DNA from 2 places in the Priestia sp. Y58 genome. Region 1 is predicted to be linked to the other one. Evidence: riboswitches for the same ligand, from Rfam matches in the RefSeq annotation. Region 1 holds a riboswitch; the other holds the start of a gene.
What was found. A riboswitch is a leader RNA that binds a small molecule or an ion and turns the genes downstream of it on or off. The one in region 1 is predicted to bind S-adenosylmethionine.
Positions count from the first base shown of each region.

Region 2: linked by a shared signal. The riboswitch ahead of MMB68_RS11935 (Na+/H+ antiporter NhaC family protein) and the one ahead of metE (5-methyltetrahydropteroyltriglutamate--homocysteine S-methyltransferase) in region 1 are both predicted to bind S-adenosylmethionine.

Region 1 is NZ_JAKWFL010000002.1:707,920-720,410, forward strand. Features, by position in the region: gene MMB68_RS09740 (transglutaminase-like domain-containing protein) at 112-723, opposite strand; gene MMB68_RS09745 (LysE family translocator) at 860-1,492, shown strand; gene MMB68_RS09750 (hypothetical protein) at 1,658-1,798, shown strand; gene MMB68_RS09755 (DUF5301 domain-containing protein) at 1,898-2,311, opposite strand; gene MMB68_RS09760 (hypothetical protein) at 2,343-2,507, opposite strand; gene MMB68_RS09765 (hypothetical protein) at 2,581-2,793, opposite strand; gene MMB68_RS09770 (helix-turn-helix transcriptional regulator) at 2,818-3,018, opposite strand; gene MMB68_RS09775 (hypothetical protein) at 3,258-3,389, shown strand; gene MMB68_RS09780 (GNAT family N-acetyltransferase) at 3,412-3,912, opposite strand; gene MMB68_RS09785 (acetate uptake transporter) at 4,057-4,674, opposite strand; gene metE (5-methyltetrahydropteroyltriglutamate--homocysteine S-methyltransferase) at 4,817-7,111, opposite strand; cobalamin riboswitch at 7,261-7,449, opposite strand; SAM riboswitch class I at 7,529-7,639, opposite strand; gene MMB68_RS09795 (hypothetical protein) at 7,720-7,971, opposite strand; gene MMB68_RS09800 (sugar porter family MFS transporter) at 8,460-9,839, opposite strand; gene araA (L-arabinose isomerase) at 9,987-11,411, opposite strand; gene MMB68_RS09810 (L-ribulose-5-phosphate 4-epimerase) at 11,441-12,139, opposite strand; gene MMB68_RS09815 (xylulokinase) at 12,133-12,491, opposite strand, start outside.
Region 2 is NZ_JAKWFL010000003.1:367,199-379,689, reverse strand. Features, by position in the region: gene MMB68_RS11985 (YrvL family regulatory protein) at 1-337, opposite strand, end outside; gene MMB68_RS11980 (DNA topoisomerase III) at 421-2,502, opposite strand; gene MMB68_RS11975 (DUF2339 domain-containing protein) at 2,630-4,285, opposite strand; gene MMB68_RS11970 (hypothetical protein) at 4,460-4,696, opposite strand; gene MMB68_RS11965 (hypothetical protein) at 4,798-5,241, opposite strand; gene splB (spore photoproduct lyase) at 5,395-6,423, opposite strand; gene MMB68_RS11955 (transcriptional regulator SplA domain-containing protein) at 6,675-6,923, opposite strand; gene MMB68_RS11950 (LacI family DNA-binding transcriptional regulator) at 7,009-7,968, opposite strand; gene MMB68_RS11945 (hypothetical protein) at 8,093-8,221, shown strand; gene MMB68_RS11940 (hypothetical protein) at 8,258-8,431, opposite strand; gene MMB68_RS11935 (Na+/H+ antiporter NhaC family protein) at 8,562-9,872, opposite strand; SAM riboswitch class I at 9,957-10,063, opposite strand; gene MMB68_RS11930 (ABC transporter permease) at 10,165-10,932, opposite strand; gene MMB68_RS11925 (ABC transporter ATP-binding protein) at 10,925-11,836, opposite strand; gene MMB68_RS11920 (YtoQ family protein) at 12,007-12,447, shown strand.

The DNA.
Region 1 (12,491 bases):
ATACATGAAACCTTCCAATAAAAAATTCCAACGAGTTGGATTCTCTACCAAGAATCTCAATTCATCGTTCTAATCTTGCTTCAACTAACATACTTTTGTCACAACCTCTTTTTATAGCTCGGTAGGCAAGTAGTGTAAATACATATCTAAGCAGTCTTCGTACTGCGACAACACGTCCATTGTTTTTTTATGAGGTTTTGTATAAATAACTGGGTAGTCAATTTCACCCCGTATAGAATTCGCTGGAAAAGCCAGTTTTTCTTTTTTTAGCGAAAAGTCGGCCTGCACTCCTTCTTTATTTCCTCTCGCGTCTAATCGAATCCATCTCTCTTCACATTTAATGTAAACTGCATTTAAGGCATGAATACAGTAGCCTGTGTCTATCGTATCTCCAAGTATCAGCCTTTGATAACAAAAGCCTGCAGGAATCCCTTCTGCACGCAGCAAAGCGGCTAATAGATTACACTTGCTGTAACAAATTCCTTCCTTTTCTTTTACAGCCTCTGAAGCGGTTTTCGTGATGATTTTGCTTTGAATATCCCAGGAATGAGATACTTCATCTCTCACAAACTCATAGGCTTTTTTTATGTACGCTAGGGGAGAATGAGGCAAGCTGCTTTTGAGTTCACGTACCTTTTGTTGAATCAAAGGATGTGTAAAGTTCACTTCTGGAAGTTCTTGCGTGTAGTCTTCTTTTTCCAACGATTCACAAATCAATTTCATTTACTTTTTCCTCCTCTTATATTCATCATGTTTTTTTATACATAATATTGAATTTTATTACATATTTTTATATAATGAAAGATCACTTAGACGGAAAATGTTAGTAGATACGAGATTGAAAGAGGTTTTGTTTTTGGTGACGTTATTTTTAGCAAATGTGCTGCTTGGTCTTTCGATTGCCCTTCCCGTTGGTACGGTGACGATTGAAATGACAAAACAAGGTTTAAAAAACGGGTTTCTTCACGGATGGGTTGTTGGACTCGGAGGAATGACGGTTGATTTATTACTAATTGTGCTTCTTTACTCTGGACTGGCTTCTGTTTTATCGGCTCCTTTTATCCAGCTTATGATGTGGCTTATAGGAGCGCTTTTTTTACTTTACATTGGCTATGACAGCATTAGACACGCGGATCATGACATAACGGCTCCTGGAGAACAGGTAAAAAAGTCCTTTGCATCTTCTTATGTGAACGGAATCTTTGTTGCGATTTCTCCTAGCAATCTCATTTTTTGGCTGAGCGTGTTTGGGACGGTGCTGACAAATTCGCTTCAATCCTCTCACTCTTTTCATTTCCTAGTAATTGCTGCGGGGATATTAACAGGGATTTTAATTCATGACTTAGGCTTAATGACGATTGTCTCTGGAACTAGAAAAGTGCTGAATCAGCTTTATATCAAATGGGTTTCTATTGCAGCTGGGTGTATCTTAATTGGTTTTTCATGCTACTTTCTTTACCGGTTTATTGGGAATCTGCGCATGTACTTTTAATGTTTCTACATATTTTATGACTTATTATGCCCCCTCTTTATCTAGTATAGAGAGGGGTTTTTATAATCTAGCAGGAACTATTAGACAAAAAGTTCACAATTTCGTCACATTTCTATTGATTTTTTTCTCTTTTTATACGAAAATATAAAAAAGGGAGGAAATATCATGAAAATCAAAAAAGCACTTCGCATCTTTATTGGATCAAACGTTCTTGTATTATTAACATTCGGCCTTCTTCCAGCACTATTGGTTAACCCTGATATTGACCTAATTCAATCATTTATTAATTATATAGGCAAGGATTAATTCCGCTTTGAATAGTCATAATTTTCAATCTATTATTTTTATAAAAAAAGACAGCGCAGGCTGTCTTTTTTAGTAGGCTTGAGAAAACTTATTTCACGTTTATTTAGTTGAAAACAGCTTTTTAACATCTACTTTTTGATCTTTAACAATCGTATATGTCGCCTGCTTTTTATCTTCAAAGTTAAACGCTTTTATGTAATCATCATCGTAAATCGTCAAACCATACGCATCTTTTCCGTTTTCAACGATTTTTACCCAGTAAGCCTGGTCAAACTTTGGGTCGAGCTCCTTGCTTTTTTTTACTTCTACTTTTGCCAAAGAATGTACGATTTGCTTTATCTCTTTTTTATCATCTACTACACGTTTTCCTTCGTCCGTATCTATTTCAATACGCGTAACGTTTGCTTCATCTACTTTTATGACGTCTTTTAACTGATAGGCTTGCCCGGTATATGTAAAATAAAATACGACGATAAATAAAAGTGCAGCTATAATAATCGTTCTTTTTTTCAAAAGGAACCTCCTTTTCTACATCACGCTGCATTCACGTGATACACCTTTTTATTCCTCCTGTTCCGCAGCCTTTTAGTAGAATGCTGCTTCCTACAAGTAAACTATACGTTAATCCCGGAACAGGAAGTACTAACGTTACCATCAACAGTAACATGCCCATACTTGTAAGAGCTACTCCGGCAGCTCGATTTTTCATTCATTTCACCACCGTTGCTCTGTAAATCTTTTATATAAAGCGATCAAACTATATTTGATTTCTTATTCGCTTATTAGCTATGTACTTTTCGCTTGTAATAAACGAGGGTCCAAAAATATACGCATATTCCTACTAGTAAAATTGTGGCTTCCCAGCCTCTTTCACCGGTTTTAATAAAATCATAGGAGGACCAAATTAACAGCGCTACCGTATAAAATAAAAAGCCGTTTCGCGCCGCTTGCTTAATTTCAAACTTTTCCATTTCATCCGCTTTTTTTACTTTCACATTATCTTCTCCTTTTCAACTAAATCATGATTTTCTAAATAAAAACAGCTCATCTACCGTTGCTCCCAGCTCCTCAGCCAGCTGAAAAGCAAGGGTCAAGCTTGGATCATACTTATTGTTTTCAATTGCATTAATCGTTTGTCTCGATACGCCGCATACTTTTGCCAGTTCGTCTTGAGACATCCGTTTGATTTTACGCAGTTCTTTAATTCGATTTTCCACCATTCATCACTCATCTCTAAAATGTAAAAAACTTTTTACATCCATATCTTATATTATTTTTCTTGTTACTGTCAAATATGTTTGACAAAGTAGAGTCTTTTACATAACTGAAATAGAGGTTAGAACAAGTAGGTTAGTTGAAGGACAATGCGAACGAGTTTGATTAAGAATTCACCTCGTGCTAATTTTTTATGGGTATGGTAAACGTAGGTTTCGTGTATGCAGGTGCTTCTAGCTGATGATTGGAGGGCAAGGCGAAGACTCCTGCGGGAAAAAGCGGAACAGGTGAGACCCCGCAGGAGCGCAAGCGACGAGGAGGCTCAGCGGCCGCCCGCGGAAAGCGAAGCCTTGCACGGAAATCATTAGCGGTGTAACAAGCAATTCATAGTAGTAACATTAAAGCTTCTTACTCATATTAAACCACTGGACGCCTGCATGCTGAGACTCGGCAACGCCTTGATTCACATATCCGTTTTTTTCGTAAAACGGAATCAATTCTTCTTTGCACGTTAAGGTAATCGTTAAGCGCTGTTTGTTCCGCGCTTGTTTTTCAAATTCTCTTAACAGCATACTGGCAATTCCTTTGTGATGATGCTTAGGATTTACAACGATACCTAAAATACTTTGATGACCGCCTGTCTCAGGGTTCGAAATCGTTTTTTCAAACAAATCATCCGTAATAAACGGAGCTGAAATGACGGGACCGTTCACATATCCGATTATTTCTTCATTTTCTTGGGCGATGATAAACGTATCAGGAATGGTTTTGATCCGCGTGATAAATGCATCTTTTGAGGCAGCTTCTTCGGGTGTAAAGCCTTTGTTTTCTAACGTAATTAATTGATTTAAATCTTTTTCATCCACTTGTCTTATAATCATTGGAACGTTTCCTCTCATTATGTATTTCTCTTTTTTCTCTAAAAGCTTCTATTACATATAACTATCTCTTTCTACTATATATAAAAACGCCCAAACAAAAAAGGATTGACCTCTGCATCATACAGAATTCAACCCTACTTCGCTTTTTAATTAACGTCTTGATTATTTGATAAATGCACCAAACGGCTTGCCCACCGGAAGCACAACTCGACCGTAGTGAGTATTTAATACAGCCGCTGCAGATCCATAGAATGAAAACAGAGCAATCAATAGCTCTGACACTGCTGCTAGTAAGTGCGTGTACTCATATGCCACACCAAATGTACTTAGCGATAATCCAATGAATAAGAAATCGATTAACACAAAAATAATAAATAATACTTTATGAGTGCCCATTGCTCCAACTGTCATAAAAACGCTGAAAATCAAGTAGCCGACAAAAGCAAATGCGAGCTGCTTCGGATCCGCTTCTTTTGCGAGCGCTTCCCCAAATGCTCCAAGCTGAATAAGCCATGTCATAGCTACACCTAGCCAAAATAACCCGAAGGCACCAAAAGCAGTTGCGCCGAAGGTATTATTATGTTTGAAATCTTGCATAGACGCGATTAACTGTCCTATTCCGCCTAAAAAAATCGCCCATGGCAATACCAATGAAACACCATCGGTTACCCCAAGCTTTTGAAACGATGCAACAAGTGTTACCATGGCAAGTCCGAATAGACCTAGCGCTGATGGATCCGCTGTTACAATTTTAACGTGCTGCGTGCTGTTGTTACTCATGTTGTACCTCCCTGATTTTAAAAACACCTTTAAAAAGATACAAAAATGTACGGGAAGTGTCAATGGATATTTTTGGCCTTTTAAAATCCCATAAGACCAAGCAGTGTAGCGGTTACACTGCTTGGTCTTTAATTTCTTATCATTAAACGTTTTGTAATAAATTTTGTCTGGTTTGTTTTGCAGACTCAACCATCACTTTTAAAGCTTCAACCGTCTCGCTGATTCCTCTTGTTTTAAGGCCGCAGTCGGGATTAATCCAAAACAATGCAGGATCAAGTACCTGCAGAGCGCGGTCAATGTTTCGCTGAAGCTCTTCAAGCTTCGGTACGCGCGGGCTGTGGATATCATACACGCCAAGTCCGATTCCTTGATTGTACGTATGTTTTTCAAACGCATAAATTAATTCACCGTGGCTTTTAGACGTTTCAATGGAAATCACGTCGGCATCAAGCGCTTTGATGGCATCAATAATCTCTTCGAATTCTGAATAGCACATATGCGTGTGAATTTGCGTCTCGTTTTGCACCGATACCGTTGCTAGCTTGAACGCATACACCGCAGCGTTTAAGTAGCTGTTCCAGTTTTCTCGTTTTAACGGCAGTCCTTCACGCAGCGCCGGTTCATCTACTTGAATCATTGAAATGCCCTGACTTTCAAGTGCTTCTACTTCTTTTCTAAGAGCAAGCGCAATTTGATTTGCGACGTCGTAGCGCGGGATATCATCACGCACAAACGACCAATTTAAAATCGTAATCGGACCCGTCAGCATTCCTTTAACCGGCTTATTTGTTAGAGACTGTGCGTAGACCGTTTCTTTGATCGTCATCGCCTGCTCATACGATACATCTCCGTAAATAAGCGGCGGCTTCACGCAGCGAGAACCGTAAGATTGCACCCAGCCAAACTTCGTAAACTGAAAGCCTCCTAATTTTTCACCGAAGTACTCAACCATGTCCGTACGCTCAAACTCTCCGTGCACAAGGACATCTAAGCCGATGTTTTCTTGAATTTCAATCCATTTTTTGATTTCATCGTTAATGTACGCTTCATATGCTTCATCGCTTAACTCGCCTTTACGCCACTTTAGACGCTCTTTTCGCACTTCTTTTGTTTGCGGGAAGCTTCCAATCGTTGTCGTGGGAAGAAGCGGCAGTTGAAAAGCTTCTTGCTGAACGCATTGACGTACGTCAAACGGCGCTTGTCGCTCTGCTTTATAGCTGTGCAGCTGCTTCAGCTCTTTTTGCACGTCTTGATGATTTCGAAAAGATGATCCATTTAATGCTTGAATCGCTTGTTTGCCTACGCTTATTTCTTCTTCTATTTTTTCTTTTCCTTGCTGCACCGCTTTTGTTAAAAGCGTGATTTCTTTTAGCTTTTCATCTGCAAAAGACAGCGCATTTTTTAACACTGGCTCAATGGTTTCTTCATTTTTTACCGTGACAGGAACATGTAATAAACTCGATGAAGGCTGCAGAATCAAACGATCTTTTGATACGGCTTCTTCAATTTCACTGATCGTTAAAAGCTGTTCGTCCAAATTTTCACGCCAAATGTTTCGTCCGTCAATCACTCCCGCTGCCAGCACTTTATCCGTTGGAAAACCATATTTATTAAGCGCAGTGAGATTTTCTCCTCGGTCATGTACAAAATCTAAGCCGATTCCTTCAACAGGAAGAGACACAACTTCTTTATAGTGATCAACGCTGTCAAAATACGTTTGCAAAATGACTTTTACATTCGGTGCCGCTTTTTTCAAAGTTTGATAGACTTCTTTGTACAGCGCCAGGTCTTCTTTTGATAGCGTTGTAGCTAAAATTGGCTCATCTATCTGCACCCACTCTACGCCTTCTGCCTGCAGCTCCGCTAAGATAGTTGCATAAAGCGGAACAAATTGTTCAACTGCTTCTTTAAACTCACTTTTTTTATATCCTTTTGACAGCTTCACAAATGTTACTGGACCTAAAATCACGGGCTTACCTTCAATATTCAGCTTCTGTTTTGCTTCTTTGTAAAATTGAAGCGGGCGATTTTCTACAAGTGCCGGCGTACATTCCTCAAGCTCCGGTACGATATAGTGATAATTTGTGTTAAACCATTTTGTCATCGTAGAGGCTACCGCACCTTTTGTTCCTCGCGCAATATCAAAATACGTTTCAAGCGATACCGGGCCTCCGTCATAATCAAAGCGCTTTGGCACTAAACCAAACATAGCGGCTGTATCTAACACGTGATCGTATAAGCTAAAATCACCGACTGGAATTAATTCAATTCCTGCATCACGCTGTTTTTTTAGATGCCCTAGACGAAGAGCTTCAATTTCCTGAAGAAAGATATCTTTTTCCAGCTTTCCTGCCCAAAACTGCTCAAGCGCTTTTTTCCATTCTCGTTTTTCACCAATTCTTGGATAACCTACGTTTGAACTTTTTACACTGCTCATTTTTTCCACTCCCTGTATATTTTTTATCGGTAAACTAAAAAATCTCTCTTTTCGAAATGAAAAGAGAGATGATACGCATACTTAACTAAGGTTGAGACAGCCTGTTTTTCTCAACACGTATTCCTCACTCCTCTCTATATCCCGTAGAGCTTAAGTGCATACAACAGGCAGGTCTCCTGACTTAGGTTCATCGCTTCCTACCCCTTCCCATTTCAACATGAAACAGTGGTTAATAAGTTGCTCCCCATTACAGTGGCGGGACCGCGCCGGCTTTTCACCGGTCTTCCCTTTTAAGCTGCGTACATTCGTTACACAGCACCTGATGCATTTTTATAAAATTGTTCATTCAAAACATATTCACATAAAATAAAAAGCCTCTCTATCATGAATAGAGAGGCATAGTATCTATGAAATCCTCTCTTATTTTTCAAAGCTGTACGCTTTGCAGGATGTAGCACCTTTTCAACAAGACTGTTAAATGGTTGCCGGGCTTCACAGGGCCAGTCCCTCCGCCTCTCTCAATAAGAGTTTTAATTATTTATAATATTTTGAATGTAGAGTCATCTTAACACCTTACATTTATGTTGTCAAAAGAAATTTCAAAAAAATTAGTTTTTAGGAGGCGTTGACGCTAATTTTTGCCTTAACAATTTGTAATCATCTTTTCGATGTGTTTCGATCAAGTCTTTTGCTCCTTGGTGATATCCTGACGAATAAATGTACTCTACCGCTGTTTCGATAAGCTTTCTCTTTTCCTCAGCACACTCACGATCCATTAAAGGGAACAGTCTACCTAAAAGGTCATTTAAATCTTCCTTAATAAAACGATCAAGTCCTTCTTGCATCTTTTCGTTTGCCATTGTAGCTCCTCCATTTGCTGTGTATGTTCTAAGCCTCTATAAACAGGCATTTCACTGTAAATTTTGAGATAAAGTTAAGTCATTAAACAGTATATCAAGTGAATGTTTTTCTTCAATTACATATGTAATACAAATATATGACAAATATAGAGAATATATCATCATTCATTATCTATTATAACGTTTGACTGAGCCTTCTGCTACAAGGTTTCGTACGGTTTCCCAAAAGAGGTTGAGACATAACGAAATGAATCTAATCTAAAGGCAAATGGGATACATGAGCTGAATCGCTTGTTGCCCCGCAGTTGATTTCCGTGCAAGGCTTCGCCTTGCTCTCCAATCAACTGCTAGAAGAAATGAAACAGCTGAAACCTGCGTTCACCATAAAAAAACGAACCACTAATCAAACACTTTGATTAGTGGTTCGTTTTTCACTTCAGCTAAAATACTTTTATCTCAGCACCTTACAATTAAAACATTTACGACAATCAAACATATTTATTACGCTCAACCGGACTTAAAGAATTTCTTTCAGAACGAGCTGCCATGTCCGTTTCAATTTGCTCTAGGCTGCGTCCTTTTGTTTCAACAACTACAAAACGTATGAAGAATAATCCGAGAATACAAATGATCCCGAACGTTGAAAAGATAACGCCCAAACTAAACTGATCAGCTAAAATTGGGAATACAAGCCCTACTGCAAGCGATCCTGTCCAGTTAAAAGCAGATGAAATCCCAGCACCGATTCCGCGTACAGAAAGCGGGAAAATTTCTCCTACAATGATCCACGTAAGCGGCGCCCAAGAAAACGCATAGCACAGGATAAAGCAGCAAAGTGCAATTAACGTAACCCAGTTCACGACGGATTCATTAACGCCTACTGCTCCAAGAATAGCCGGTGTGAAAAAGGAAAGAGCCATTCCCGCTCCGCCAATTGTAAGAATGGTACGGCGGTTGAATTTATCAACAAACTGCAGAAAAATAAGTGTTGTCACGACAAAGATTACCCCAACAATGACCGTAAAACCAGCAGCTACCTGTGGCGCTAAACCAACTTGACGGGCAATGCTTGTTGCATAATAAACAATTGAGTTTGAGCCTTGAATCTGCTGAAAAGTTGCCATTCCGACACCGATAATTAAAGCTAGACGAAACTTTTTCTGAAACAGCTGTTTAATGCCTGATTGTTCATGCACAGCTACGCTTTCAATTTCAGATACTTCAGCTTCGACTTCAGCTGCTGAGGAACGAAGCGTGCGCAGTACTTCACGCGCTTTATCTGCCATTCCGTTTTTAATTAAGTAGCGAGGTGACTCCGGAAGCTTGATCATTCCGATGCATAAAACGATCGCAAAAATACCGGCACTGCCAAGCATAAGTCGCCAGCTGTTTGGAACCGGCTCAAAAATAAAGGCTACGATATAGCTTAATAATAATCCAATTACAATCATTAGCTGATTTAAACCTGAAAGCTTTCCGCGAATATGTGCAGGTGCGATTTCTGACATATAGGCAGGAACTAACGAAGAAGCCGTTCCTACTGCTGTACCTAAAAAGACGCGCGCAATCGTTAACGTAATTTCCTCTGGTGCAATCGCGGAACCGATGGAGCCTAAAAGAAAGATGATAGACGAAATTAAAATTAACTTTCTTCGTCCAAACTTATCGCCTAATAATCCGCTTAAAATGGAACCGATAATGGCTCCTCCCATTAGCGACGAAACCACAATTCCCAGCCAGAGCGGACTTAAATGAAACGCTTCACGGATATGACCTTCTGCACCAGCAATAATTCCAATATCATAACCGAATAAAATACCGGCAAATGAGCCGAAGAAGAAGATAAACTTACTTGATACTTTACTCATGATTATAGATCCCCTTTGTATTGTCTTAGTTTTGCTCCCTACCACACAAATTTAAAACGCTTTCATTTATTCTTAAAAACGGCGTTCTTTTACTAACGCTATATTTTCACTTCCAAGGAAGCAGCGCTCCCTCGGAAATGTGAATGCTTACTTAATAATGACGTACTCTAGATCAACAAGCTTTGCATAGCTGACGATTTGATCCGTCGTCAAATTTAATGAAAGAACCGTATGATGGCCTCCTCCGTTTTCAATCCACGCTTTAACGCCGTCTTGGAAGTTCGGCTTAATGTTCCAAAGCACGCGCGCTACCGGAAGATTTGGAGCTGGAACTTCCGGCTCAAATGCCGATACTTCGTTAATTAACAGCTTGTAATGCGTACCGAAGTCAGCCATGGAAACGACTACGCCTTCTCCTTGTTTACCGTCAAACACTAAGCGGGCTGGGTCTTCGCGGTTACCAATACCTAGCGGAGAAACGATTAGTTTTGGCTTGTTTACGGCTAGCGTCGGGTCTACTTCAAGCATGTGTGATTGAAGCACTGACTCACGTCCGGGTGCTAATTCATACGTGTAGTCTTCCATAAAGCCCGTTGACTGATTACGGCTCATTACTTTAAGCAAGCGGTCAAGCGCGGCTGTTTTCCAGTCTCCTTCACCGGCAAATCCGTATCCCTGTGCCATCAAACGCTGTACGGCTAGACCAGGAAGCTGTTTCATACCGTATAGATCTTCAAAGTTAGTCGTAAAGGCGCTGTAGCCTCCTTCATCTAGAAAACGTTTAATCGCAATTTCATAGCTTGCCTGTACTTTTACGCTAGACTCCCAGTCTTCTGCAGAATAATCACCGTAGACAAATTCGTACGCGTCGGCATATTCAGCAAACAAATCATTGATTTCTTCTTCTGTAACGGCATTTACATATTGAACAAGGTCACCGATTCCGAAGTAGTCAACCGTCCAGCCAAATTGAATTTGTGCTTCAATTTTGTCTCCTTCCGTTACGCCGACGTTGCGCATATTGTCACCGAAACGCGCAACTTTAATGTTGAAGCTTTCGTTATAAGCAGCGGCCACGTCCATCCACTGTGCAATTTGCTGCTGTACGTCGGGGCGCTCCCAGTAGCCTACTACGATCTTATTTTGCTTGTTCAAACGCGCGTTGATAAAGCCATATTCACGATCACCGTGAGCGGACTGATTCAAGTTCATAAAATCCATATCAATCGTTTCCCAAGGAATGCTTTCGTTAAATTGTGTTGCCAAATGAAGCAGCGGTTTTTGCAGTAGCTTGGTACCGCGAATCCACATTTTTGCAGGCGAGAACGTATGCATCCACGTGATTACACCGGCAACTTCATCTCGGTAATTCACTTCTTTCATCATGCTTGTAATTGTATCAGCACTCACAGCTAAATCTTGCAGAACAATCGGATAAGGCAAGACACCGCTTTCATTTAAAGCATCAGTCATGCTTTGCGCGTGTGCTTTAACTTCTGCTAGTGCTTCTTTTCCGTAAAGATGCTGTGAACCAACAATAAACCAAAATTCTTTTTGAGCTGTTTTTAACATGATAATCCCCTTTTCTGTATGTAAGTCTTTTATTGTCCTTGCCCGTAATACGCATTTTGTCCGTGTTTTCGTAAATAATGTTTGTCTAATATACGCTGCGGCAGCTCTTCAGCCAGCCCGTTTAATTTTTGTGTAAAGAAGTTCATTTTGGATACTTCGTCTAGTACGACGCTGTTCATTACCGCCGATTTGGCATCTTTTCCCCACGTAAACGGCCCGTGCCCTTGAAGTAAAATACCAGGAACCGCTAACACATCTAAGCCGCGCTCTTCAAATGTTTCGATAATCACCTTGCCCGTTTCCACTTCATATCCGTCATTCACTTCTTTTTCGGTCAAAAAGCGTGCGCACGGTACGGAACCATAGAAGGTATCGGCATGAGTCGTTCCCATTGCCTGCACATCAAGCCCTGCTTGAGCCCAAATGGTCGCCCACGTTGAATGCGTATGGGCAATACCGCCAATTTGCGGATAATGTTTATAGAGTACCGCATGTGTCAGCGTATCAGATGACGGATTAAGCTCACCTTCTACCACGCGGCCATCTAAATCAACGACTACCATGTCTTGCGCCGTCATTTTCTCGTACGTCACACCGCTTGGTTTAATCACAAACAAACCGCTGTCTCGATCAATGGCACTTACATTTCCCCACGTGTACTTGACCAGTCCGTGTTTTGGCAAATCGACATTTGCTTGAAATACTTCTTCTTTTAATTTATCTAGCACACTAACTCCTCCCGTTCTTCGCTATGGTGCTCTGCGGCTGCTTTTTCAATCACTAGCCCTTTTTTATATCTTTTAATAAATGCTTCAAATCCTTTTACGTCGAGTTCGTCAGGATAAATTTCTTGTGCGGTCACTTCTTTAAAGACTTTATCATCCAAGAAATCTTCTAAACTTTCATTCTCACTTTTATTGAGCATATAAGAAGAAAGAATAGCCATTCCCCACGCGCCGCCTTCTCCAGCTGTGTCCATGACGGAAACAGGCGTGTTGATTGCCGCTGCCATCATTTTCTGACCGACTACCGGCGTTTTAAATAATCCTCCGTGCGCTAAAATACTGTGAATCTTTACGT
Region 2 (12,491 bases), on a different contig from region 1:
CGCTCACAAGCAAGTCTGCTATATAAACTGATAGAAAAGTAAAAAATATATCCACAAAAGCTGCAGATGTTATAAATAGTACTCTGTTCATCCTAGCATTCTTCATTAAAAAAATAAGTGCCTTTGAAAAAAGCTCTGTGATAGAGCCAAACACAAAAATAAAAAATAGAAATAAACATATGGCCCAGTAAGAGTCATATTCCACTCCCATCACTCTAAGGAAGCCTATAAAACCAAAAAAGTAGCTTCCCATTAAGATAGCTAAAATGATTAGTACCATCGCTCCTGCTATAAAGAACGCAATTAAACGATCCATTCCCTTGTTTTTTCTTTTCATTGTTCCACGCCACCTTGCTTACTCATCACTTAATCCATATTATACTAAAAAAGTGCGATACCATGGTATCGCACTTTTCGACGTTAGTTATCTTTTTTATCTTGAAGAGCTTGTTTTAAAGCATCCCCCAAGCTTGAACCAAATGCTCCGTCATCGTTGTATTTGTTAAGAAGCTTTCGTTCTTCTCGTTTTGAAATCTTTTTCTTTTTGTCCTCAGCTTTTTCCACTACTTGACATGAACGGCATTGGAAGTACGTACCCGCTTTTCCTGAATGAATTTCCATTCGTTTATGACACTGCGGACAGCGTCGATTCGATAATTTAGGGTCTTTTGCGCGTCTATAGCTGCACTCAAGACTTGAACAAACGAGCACTCTTCCTTGCTTTGTTTTCTTTTCTTTCAAGAACGAACCGCATTCCGGACATTTAGAGCCCGTTAAATTATGAGGTTTGTACGTTTGGTTACTTGTTTTTACTTGCTTAACCAGCTTTTCTGTTTGTTCGCGAATATTTGTTAAGAACTCTTTTGCATTTCCTTTTCCTTTAGCAATTGCTTCTAAATCACGTTCCCACTTAGCCGTGAGTTCAGGCGACTTTAACTCATCCGCTACTAGGTCAATCAGCTGCTTTCCTTTTTTGGTTGCATGCAGACGATTGTTTTGGCGATCAATGGATTCGTTTTGCAGAAGCTTTTCAATAATATCTGCACGTGTTGCCGGCGTGCCTAAATTATGTTTTTCCATTTGTCCAAGAAGATCTGCTTCTGTATAGCGCTGCGGCGGCTCTGTAAATGCACTTTTCATCGTTACCTCTTGAATGCTCAGCTTGCTGCCTTCTTGCATATCAGGCAGCTTCACCGTTGCTTCTGATTCTCCACCAGAAACTTTTTTAAAGCCTGCATTTACGACTTGCTTTCCGCTTGCTACTAACTGTTCCCCATTGACTTCAAGCTCGGCTTTGACCACTTCATACTCATATGCAGGATAAAATAACGAAATAAATCGCTTTGCAATTAAGTCATACAGCTTTCTTTCATCAGCTGATAAGTCCTGTAAAAACACAGACTGATCCGTTACGATGATAGCATGGTGATCACTTACTTTCTCGTTATTCACCACTCGTTTTGGCAACTGTGCATTTCTTAAAATTGGACGAACTTCTTCTTTATATACAGCAGAGATACTTTCCAAGCGCTCCTTCATAGTGGAAACCATATCTGTTGTTAAATAACGAGAATCTGTACGTGGATACGTGACTAACTTATGCTGTTCATATAACTTTTGAAGTACATTTAATGTCTTCTTAGCAGAGAAGTTAAAGCGTTTATTAGCATCTCGCTGCAGTTCGTTTAAGTCATAAGGAAGCGGCTGCGCTTCTTTATGCATTTTGCGCTTAATTGTTTTTACAACTGCCTCACCTGATAATTTTGAGTGCAGCTCTTTTGCGCGTTTTTCATCAAAAATGCGCTTTTCATTGCCTTTTTGCCAAGCTGCTTCAAAAGATGAAAACTGAGCTGTAAGCGTCCAATATTCACTAGGCTTAAATGTGTTAATTACTTGTTCACGCTCAATTATCATCGCAAGCGTCGGTGTTTGTACCCTCCCTGCCGATAACGGTTCTTCGTATTTAGTCGTTAACGCTCTCGTTACGTTTAAACCGATAAGCCAATCGGCTTCTGAACGGCAAACCGCTGAATCATACAAGCGATTAAACTCTTTTCCTGGCTTTAACTGTTTAAACCCGTCACGAATTGCTTTATCCGTTTGAGATGAAATCCAAAGGCGTTTAAACGGCTTGTTCCAGCGTACCTTTTCCATAATCCAACGTGCTACAAGCTCTCCTTCACGCCCTGCATCAGTCGCAATAATTAACTCTCCAATATCCTTTCTTTTTGCTAAATCAGATACTGTGCGAAACTGAGAGCTTACTTTACGAATTACTTTTAGTTTCATTTTCTCAGGCATGATTGGCAGATCTTCTAATCGCCATGTTTTATATTGGTTATCATAATCCTCTGGTGTTTGTAATTCAACTAAATGACCGAGTGCCCATGTTACGACGTACTTTGGCCCTTCAATATACCCTTTTTTTGTTTGTGTGCTGCCAAGTACACGTGCAAGATCACGTGCTACACTTGGCTTTTCTGCTAATACAAGTGATTTCATTTTATGTATACCTCCAATTCACTTGTTCCATTATACATGATTGGATACCTTTTGTACGACTTCAAGATTAAGTTTACATAATTATATTATAATAAAGAAAGCTGAAGAATTTCTCTTCAGCTTTTAGCTACTTCTTTTTATAAAATAGGCGCGAAATAATTAAACCGATGGCTCCTAAGACGATAAATAGTAAGGCACGTATAGCCATTGGAATAAAAGGTAAATCATATAAAACAAGTTTGAAAAGTGTTAAAAATAACAGGCCGACACCGATATACGTGGCTGTTTTAAAGGTTCGAAGTGATCCTATTACGAATGCAGCAATGGCCAAACATAGCCAAACAGCCGTCATAATAAGCGTTTGCGTATTAGCGGAAAGATCATTGGCGCCAGCGGCCGTCACTTCCGTTGCAAAAATTAAAGAAAGAATAGAAAAAACAATACTTCCTCCAATTTTGAACGTATCGTGCTCATCTTTTTCTGTTTTTTGAATACTGATCCATACAAATACTAGAATAGAAGCTAACACAACAACCCAATTTAATGTCGGAAGAGACAGCACTTGTTCGATTGGTGTAACTAAGATATACGTGGCACTCAGTATATAAATCGTATAAGAAAATAGTTGATGAAGTAGATTTTTATACGTCATGGCGATATAGTAAACAGCAAGTCCTTGAATCACATATAAAATGACTCCTTCTCTTAAATCGACGAGCTGATGAATAAAAAACGCTACTGCAACAATTAAATAGGTAATAAAAAATTCAAATTTCTCTTTAGAACTTCTTACTGTGTAAACACCTAGTGCGTAAATAATAACTAGCGCAAGCAGCACCATTGTGGTCGTACCATCGTCAAAAACGGCAAGCAGCCAGCCGTACGTAACTGCTAAACTCGATAGAAGGGTAAACGCATATACTTGGAGTACGGATTGTGATAGAAAAAAACTAGAAATTAAGCATAAATGCTGAATCAGAATCGCCATACCTAATAACTCTTTTACACCATTATCACCAACAAACGAGTAATAAATGAGTAGCGTAAGATTTAATAGTACCGCGGAAAGAACATATAAAATTGAATATTTTTGTTTGATTGCCACATACAAAAAGGCAATATACAGAAGCGTTTCATAGCCAATGAAAACGAGCGCATTAGGCGAATTACTTTCAATAAGAAAAGGAACTAGTACGCCTCCAACCGCGCTAATAACCCCTAATGCCTGTGAACGATAAAAGACTGTCGCGATAATCCCTAAGATAATCCAGCTCGTATTTAGTATAAAAGCAAGCGTTGGTCCCGCTAAATGATATAGGCTATGCATCGCAAACGTCGTTAACATAAGAATAGGAATAGCTCCTCCTACAAGTACTTGCCCGAGCACCAACCTACCCTTTTTAATTTGGAAATGACCTGTCACAGCAAAACCTATTGAAACAACGAAACCGAGAACAACTTTTACTTTTTCATTCATTAATCCATAGTCAGAGGCTGCTTTAAATCCCCATAGCACGCCAATAATAAATACAAAAATAAAGATTCTCGGCAGCCATATTTGAAAAAGGACTTTTTCCCAATCAACAGGTTCTTCTATTACCTGTGAACTTTTAGCTGTTGTTTGAGCAGGACGTTTAGCGGTCTCCTGGTGCTGCTTGGGAGGAGCGTGAACTGCTTTTGGTCTTGGAGAATTTGTTTTATATACGAGCGACTTTAGCCTGGCTACGTCTTCTTCTAAACTGCTTATTTTTCGTTCAAGTTCTTCTATTCTTTCTTTTTCCATATTTCCTCACCCTTTCTCTTTAAAGTATTTGTGATTTTTATATGTATATCTTACAGCACTTAACTATTATACCATTAAAAGGAATATCACTTAGAAACATTCTATTTTTAGCAAAAAAAAAATACAGCGTCCTTTTCAAAAGAAAAGTTCGTTGTATAGGATGTGCTGCATTTTTTATGTCACTTTCTCGCTGTATGTACTATGAAATCCCGCTTCGATGTGGGCTACTTGAAAACTATGGTGACCAATTAAATATTTAACAATATCCACACGGTCAATTTTACCTGGCTTATTGTTCATTGCTTCTCGCACCATAGATTGAAATGTTTCTTTGCAAAACTTCTTTTCATGAAGCAGAATCGTTTCACAATACTCTTCATGGTCTCCCTCTGAAATACGATAATAATGCATTTCTTTCACCCCTTTTTAATGTTATACCTATTACATACCCCAAATATTGCTATTTTAACAAATTAATTTTATTATTCTTTATTTTCCCATTTATATATGGTTTACAGCGCAACGTTTCGAAACTCTTCGTTATAAATGCTAATTTGAAGACGCTGAGAAAAACGTTCTTCTTCAATGTAGGTCTCATGCATTAATCCAACAGGATATACCTTCGGGTTTTCGCCACTTCCTAATATGTATACATACATCTTTCCTTCGTTTGTATATCGAACCTTCGTCGAAATACCTCCTTGCTCTTGAAGAGGCGCATAAACAGCTCTTACATTATCTCTTATTTCTTGTACAAATCCATGTAGTTCAATATCAGAATCATAGTAATGGTTTGCTTCATACAAGCCGTAAATACGAGACTTATCGATATCGCATAATATGTTCCAAAATTCAGATAAATCTTCTTGGAACAACACTTGAATAAAATTCTGTGCAGCTTCTTGCTGTTCTTTTGTTAATTCTTTTGTTAGCGCAAACTCTTCATTCTTTAACATCTCAGTCACCTCCCTTTTGTATGTAATACGACAAGAGATAAAAATAACCTCTTTTTTTCAGCTTATTAGCAAGCAATTTATTTTTTTACATTAAAAATTGAAAAGTTATTTTGACTAAGGCGTCAGAATAACTTTTCAATTACTGTAGAATAATTACGTAAAATATTCGATTTTTGCATTTGGAAAATACTGATCAATGTAATATTCTAATGTTTCTCTTAATTCTTGTTCTTCATCTTTTGCGTATACATACTTTCCAATTCCGTAACGCCCCCATTTGTAGCGGCGCTCCTCTTCATTCATCTCAAGCTTCGTTTTTGGATAATTTTTCTCAATTACCCGCTTGGCCGGCTTGGTAAAGCGATGCTGAATCATTTCAAACGTAATATCATCTCTTGACTCCTCAGGTATAGAGGCGTCAAGCTTTTCAAACAGCTGACGGTACCCCTCTTGCCAACCTTCATGAATGTAAATAGGGGCCACAATAAAACCAAGTGGATATCCGGCTTTTGCGACTTTATTAGCAGCTTCAATCCGGTAATCGAGAGGAGATGTACCAGGTTCAAAGTTTTTTATAACATAATCTGCATTTATGCTAAAGCGAAAGCGCGTGCGACCATTATGTTTAGCATCCAATAAATGATCCACGTGATGAAACTTAGTCACAAAGCGCAGTTGACCTAGTTCACTTTCCCCAAAATATTCAATCGCGCGCTTCAATGAATGTGTTAAATGGTCAATTCCTACGATATCAGATGTACAAGCCGCTTCAAATCGCGTTATTTGAGGGGCTCTTTCCTGCATATATTGTTGTGCTTGACCTAATATTTCTTCAACATTCACGTACGTGCGAATATATGGTTTGCTTCCCATTGTTGTCTGCAAATAACAATAGTGACAGTGCCCCATACAACCTGTTGCAAACGGTATTGCATATTCAGCTGACGGTTTAGATGTATCAAATTTCAATGTTTTACGCACGCCAACTACTAAAGTCGACTTGGCATTGCGGTATTTTTGCAAATCATTTTTTCCCGGTATATTACGCACTTGATTATGAGAAGTTGTTTGACGAATCTCAATTCCCATCTTCTCAAATTTTTCTTTTAATTGAACACCAAGCGGGTACTCCATTGCCCCTGGCTCAATATATACTAATTGAGGTACAAAAGGTTTTATCATCATGTACACTTCCTTTTTTCTAATACTAATAGCGTTTGAAAAATAAAAAGACTCTATCCTTGGTAATTAATTATTTTTCACACAAAAAGAGATGGGAACATAATGAAATGAACCCAATCAACCACTAGAAACACCTACATACATGAAACTTGCGTTCACCATGATCATAAAAAAACACGAACTATTCATCCATTTTTGATAGATAGTTCGTGTTTACCTTTAACTACACTACTTTTGTCTTAGCCTCTGCATCAGTCATATTGTTCATAATCAAATATCTTATTATACATTTTTTCAGCTTCTTCATACGTTGAATACACGGCATCATCTTCAGCTAACAAATGATAAGACTCATGTAAAAACAGCGCCTTTTCACCTTTGTTTTCAGGATGTTCAACAATTTCAGCCTGATTAATATTCGCAACGTTTGCCGTATGAGGATTTCGGTAAATAACAAATACTTGATCTCCCACTTGATATTCTTTTTTCTCCACGATCATCATCCTTTTCTTCTTTCTTTACTCGTATGATGTCCGCTTTTGCTCATTTTATCCGGTAAAAACACCTCATGGCATCATCAAGAATTCATACGCTTTTACGCTCAATAAACCGAAAAGGGAGCTCAATTTTCTGAGGAGCCTTGCTTCCCACTAATGTAAAAAGCGTTTCTCCCATTTCCTTAAGAGGAAGTTCAATCGTTGTTATTTGTAAATAAGAAGAAAGGGGATGATTATCAAAACCAATGATAGCTAACTCACCAGGAACTGAAATACCCGCTTGTTCGCACTGAGCTTTTATTCCGATAGCGACTTGATCGTTTGTTACTAAAAGCGCCTGAGGCCGATTTTTCATCTGCACTAGTTTTTCCACCACTTTTTCACCATCTGTCACGTTCAAACAGCCTTGAAAAACCCATTCCGGATGATAAGGCTGATTTATTCTTTCTACATATTCTTTGTATGCTTGCTGCCGCTGCAGGCTATTTGTACCCGTCATTCTTCCGATACAGTAGCCAATATCCGTATATCCTTTTTCTTTTAAATACATAAGCGCCTGCTTAAAAGCTGCATAATGATCAACGTATACGGAGCGAATAGAACGATTCTGTACGTTTTCGCACACGGCTATCGGCCCGTACTGCTGATAATATTCAATCGTGCTCCAGCTGCTTGCTCTAGAACAAATAATCACTCCATCAACTTGCTTTGTTTTCAGCATATGAAGCGCTTCTTCTTCTTTTTTTACATCATAGTTCGTCTGACAAATAACAAGCTGATACTGCTTTTCTAACGCTTGAGATGCCACTCCTTCTAAAAGCAGACTGAAATACGGATGATTAATAAAAGGCAAGACGACGGCAATCATATTTGTTTTCCCTTTTGATAAGTGAACGGCATTAATGTTTTGTTCATAATTAAGTTCGTGAATAACCTGCTCTACCAGCCGGCGTTTTTCTTCTTTTACATACGGATGATGATTTAGCACCCGGGATACAGTCGAAACAGATACACCAGCTTTTTTTGCGATATCTCGGATATTTGTCATGTTTTCACCTTTTTCTCTTGCGCTGAAACGCGTTTCATACTTTATTCTCATTATAAAGTGAAATTGCAATAAGCTAAACCCGTTACCATCGTGTTTTTATTCATTTACGTAAGGAGGTCATTTCATGGGTATTTTATTATTCATTTTATTATGCGGAATTGAAATTGGAGGAGCGGCTTATGCACTTAAACAAAATGAGAAACTTTGGAAGGAATTGGATGAGGAAAAACCGACTGATTTTTTCAAACAGTAAAAAAAGAGGTTGAGACATAACGAACTGAATCCAATCTTAAGACGAACAACTAGTATACATGAGCTGAACCGCTTGTGACACCGCAGTTGATTTCCGTGCAAGACTTCGCTTTCCGCGGGCGGCCGCTGAGCCTCCTCGTCGCTTACGCTCCTGTGGGGTCTCACCTGTTCCGCTTTTTCCGCAGGAGTCTTCGCCTTGCCCTCTAATCAACTGCTAGAAGGACCTACACACATGAAACCTGCGTTTAACACAACAAAAAAAACGAACCACTAATCAAACATCATGATCAATGGTTCGTTTTTCACTTCATCTAAAATACTTTCGTTCCAGCCTCTTTAGATTAAGCAGCCTCTTTAGATGATTTTGATTTTTTATTTAAACGTGGAAAGCCAATTACAATCGCAATGATACCGCAAACCGCTGTTAACATTGGATAGAATGTAAATGGAATAATCTCAATCGGTGAAACTTTAGCAAATCCTGCTGCAAGAAGCATTTGTGCGCCGTAAGGGATAAGCCCTTGAACGCTGCATGAAAACAAGTCAAGCAGACTGGCTGATTTACGATTATCAATTGAATACTTATCAGAGATTTCTTTTGCTAACGGACCTGCTGTAATAATTGAAATCGTGTTATTAGCCGTTGCTAAATTTGTTAAACTTACCAACCCAGCGATGCTGAATTCTCCACCTTTTTTCGTTTGGATGCGTCGTGTTAATAAATTCAATAAGAACTGAATACCGCCGTTATAGCGGATGAGCTCAACCATTCCGCCAATTAATAGAGATAAAATAATTAACTCTGACATTCCGCCAATACCTTCTGTCACAGTTTTAGCAAGAGAAGAAAGCGTGTAGCTTCCGTCAGCTAATCCAATTACGCCGGCTAGCACGATTCCTCCGGTTAAAATGCTTAATACGTTTGCACCAAATACTGCAGCAACGAGTACGCCGATATAAGGCAAGATTTTAAACCAGCTGAAATCTTTAATTTCTACTGATGACGTGTTGCCTAGCGTCATTACAAGCAATAAAATTACCGTAACAATCGCTGCAGGAAGTACGATAAAAAAGTTCACTTTCAATTTATCCGTCATATTTGTTTTTTGCGTACGAACTGCCGCAATCGTTGTATCAGAAACAACAGATAAATTATCACCAAACATTGCACCGCCAATTACACCTGCTATTGCCAATGTAACAGAAACATGCGCTTGCTCACTGATTCCTACAGCGATAGGTCCTAGCGCAGCAATTGTTCCCATTGATGTTCCCATCGAAATTGAAATGAATGCGCCAATAACAAAGATTCCTGCTACGACTAAACTTTGCGGAAGCACGGAAAGCGCTAAGTTTACTGTTGAGTCAACAGCTCCCATACCTTTAGCGACTTCAGAAAAAGCACCTGCTAAAATAAAAATAAGCACCATAATAATGATATCAGGATGCCCTGCTCCTTTAGCAAAACGCTCCACTTTTACATTAAGTGAATCTTTGCGGTTCATAGCCAGCGCTACAATAGCTGCAATAATAATGGCTACTAATACAGGCAGCTTATAAAAATCTCCCGTTATAATTCCTGATCCGACAAACAGGACTAAAAAGACGCCCAGCGGTAACAGCGCCCAGCCGTTTCCTTTTTGTTGTTCCATTCTTAACACCTCTTGTTTACGTAATAAAAAAGACCTCTTCTTATTGACAAGAAGAGGTCTCTTATTTGTATCATAAGATTACCCTTCTCATCTTCCAAACGAAACATCGTCTGCTGGATTTGGCACCGCACTGCGTACAGCCAGTTGCCGAGACATCATAGGGCCAGTCCCTCCGTCTCTCTTGATAAGAAGTTTATAGTTGTTTTAAAAATAGTCTTTCACTACTGTAATCTCTTTTTATTTAATTGTCAAATGCTATTTCAGAAAAATGTATAGTGCGAAAATTCTCACATCAATTAGCTACGTCACGTTTTAAAAACGCTGCCCAAGCCACGCCCATAAAGAAGACAAAGTGTGCAACTAAGATGAAGATTGAAAATGGAATCGTCATGCCGTCAAACATCGTCTTCATTCCGTTCATATACTGCACAAAGTTTGTGTTGGCGAACAGTAAAAATTTCCCCCACCATAAACCAAACTCTGACACTATTCCAGTTACTGCTTTCGCTCCGATACTTACGACAATAGCTAGACTTGAAGCAAGCGCGCTGTTTCTAAATAAAGACGACAGCATGAATGCGAACGTCATCATCATAAACGTTTCCATATACGCACTGTCATACGTAAGCGTAATGTTTTTAAGCAGCTGCGCATCTCCTTCTAGACTGGCAAAGCCAAAGAACAATGCTCCCCATACAAACGAAAAAAGCAAATAGCTCAGTAAATAATACAAGCTAATTAAAATGAGCGTTATGTACTTGGATGCTAAAATCGTTGAACGTCTAGCAGGGCGAATTAAAAGAAGCTTAATGGTACCTGCTTCAAACTCTTTTGCAACCATTGACCCTCCAACAGCAAGCGCGAAAAATTGAACGAGAATCAGCATACCTGAACTAAATGACAGGAAGTTCAAAATATTGTCTTCTGTTCCTGCACTGTTTGCTACTTTCTTCATTAAAAGAGCCATACAAAGAGTTAAAATGCCGATTGTAATAAACGTGATTTTTGTACTTCTTTTGTGAAACCATTTCATATGTTCATTTTGAATTAGCTTAAGCATGGTGCTCTCCTTCCGTAACGGACATAAACGAATCTTCAAGCGTCTCATACACAGGGGTAATTCGGTAGACTGAAATATCGCTGTCCACTAATTTTTTATTCACAGCTGGAATCTGCTCTTTTACAATCGCCACGTCGATACTATGTGATCTCACCGTTACTTCAAATTCTTGTGATAAAAGATTCGCTGCTTTTTGTGCATCAGACACTTCAAATTCTACGTACATTCCTTGATCTTGACGATTTGGAGATAGATCTTGAATAGCTTTTAACTCGCCGTTTTGAATAATGCCAACGCGGTCACATAATGCTTCTACTTCTTTTAATAAGTGGCTCGCGATTAAGATTGAAATTCCTTCTTCCCTGCAAAGCGTTTGTAAATATGTACGAAACTCTCTCATTCCCGCTGGGTCTAGACCATTTGTTGGTTCGTCTAGTAAAAGCAATGCAGGCTTATGTAAAATAGCTTGAGCTACTCCTAAACGCTGTCTCATCCCAAGAGAATACGTCTTCACTTTTGCATGAATGCTGTTTTCAAGCTTTACTAAAGCAATCACTTCATCCAAGCGTTCTGATGTGATCCCTTCATGCATATTCGCAAAGTGTTTTAAATTTTGATAGCCCGTCAGATAATCATAAAACTCAGGGTTTTCGATAATCGCTCCAATTGATTTCATAGCTGATGTAAACTGTTCTTTTAAAGGAAACCCATTAACGGTAATCGTTCCCTCTGTTTCTTTAATTAGCCCTACGACGGTACGAATTAGCGTTGTCTTTCCAGAGCCATTTGGACCAAGCAATCCGAAAATCTCACCGCGCTCAACCGATAAGGATACATCATGCAAAATGGTTTTCTTCCCAATTACTTTACTGACATGATCTACTTGTAGCACTGTTTCTGTCATCATGTACATCCTTTCTTTAATTAGCAATACGCCTTCTATTGTTTCTCTTTTTTAACTATTTGTCTACTATAACCTTATTTTTGGAAAAGTAGCCCATTCAAATCATTCGTATTATCCGCTTACATTTGATAAAATAAAACAAACTTTAGTTAGAGGAGGACTTCTACACAATGAACTTAAACGTATACCTCGCCGGGCAAATTCACGATAACTGGCGAGACGAAATTAAAAACCAAGCAGAACAATTAAACCTTCCCCTTACCTTTGTCGGTCCCATGACAGATCATGACCGCTCCGACAACATTGGAGAAGAAATTTTAGGAAAACAGCCTAACGCTGTCTTAAAAGATGAAGCTGCTTCTCAAATTAATAATTTACGCACGCAGGTGCTCCTTAAAAAATCTGATGTGGTTATTGCTTTATTTGGCGAAAAATACAAGCAGTGGAACAGCGCAATGGATGCGGCAACAGCCATTGCATTAGATAAACCGTTAATTTTGGTTCGTCCTGAAAAACTGCACCATCCGCTTAAAGAACTGTCAAACAAAGCCCAAGTTGTAGTCGAAACGCCAGAACAGGCTCTTCAAGCATTAGCTTATATTTTTGAATAATAAATAAGAGCTGCCACTTTTGGACAGCTCTTATTTATTATTTA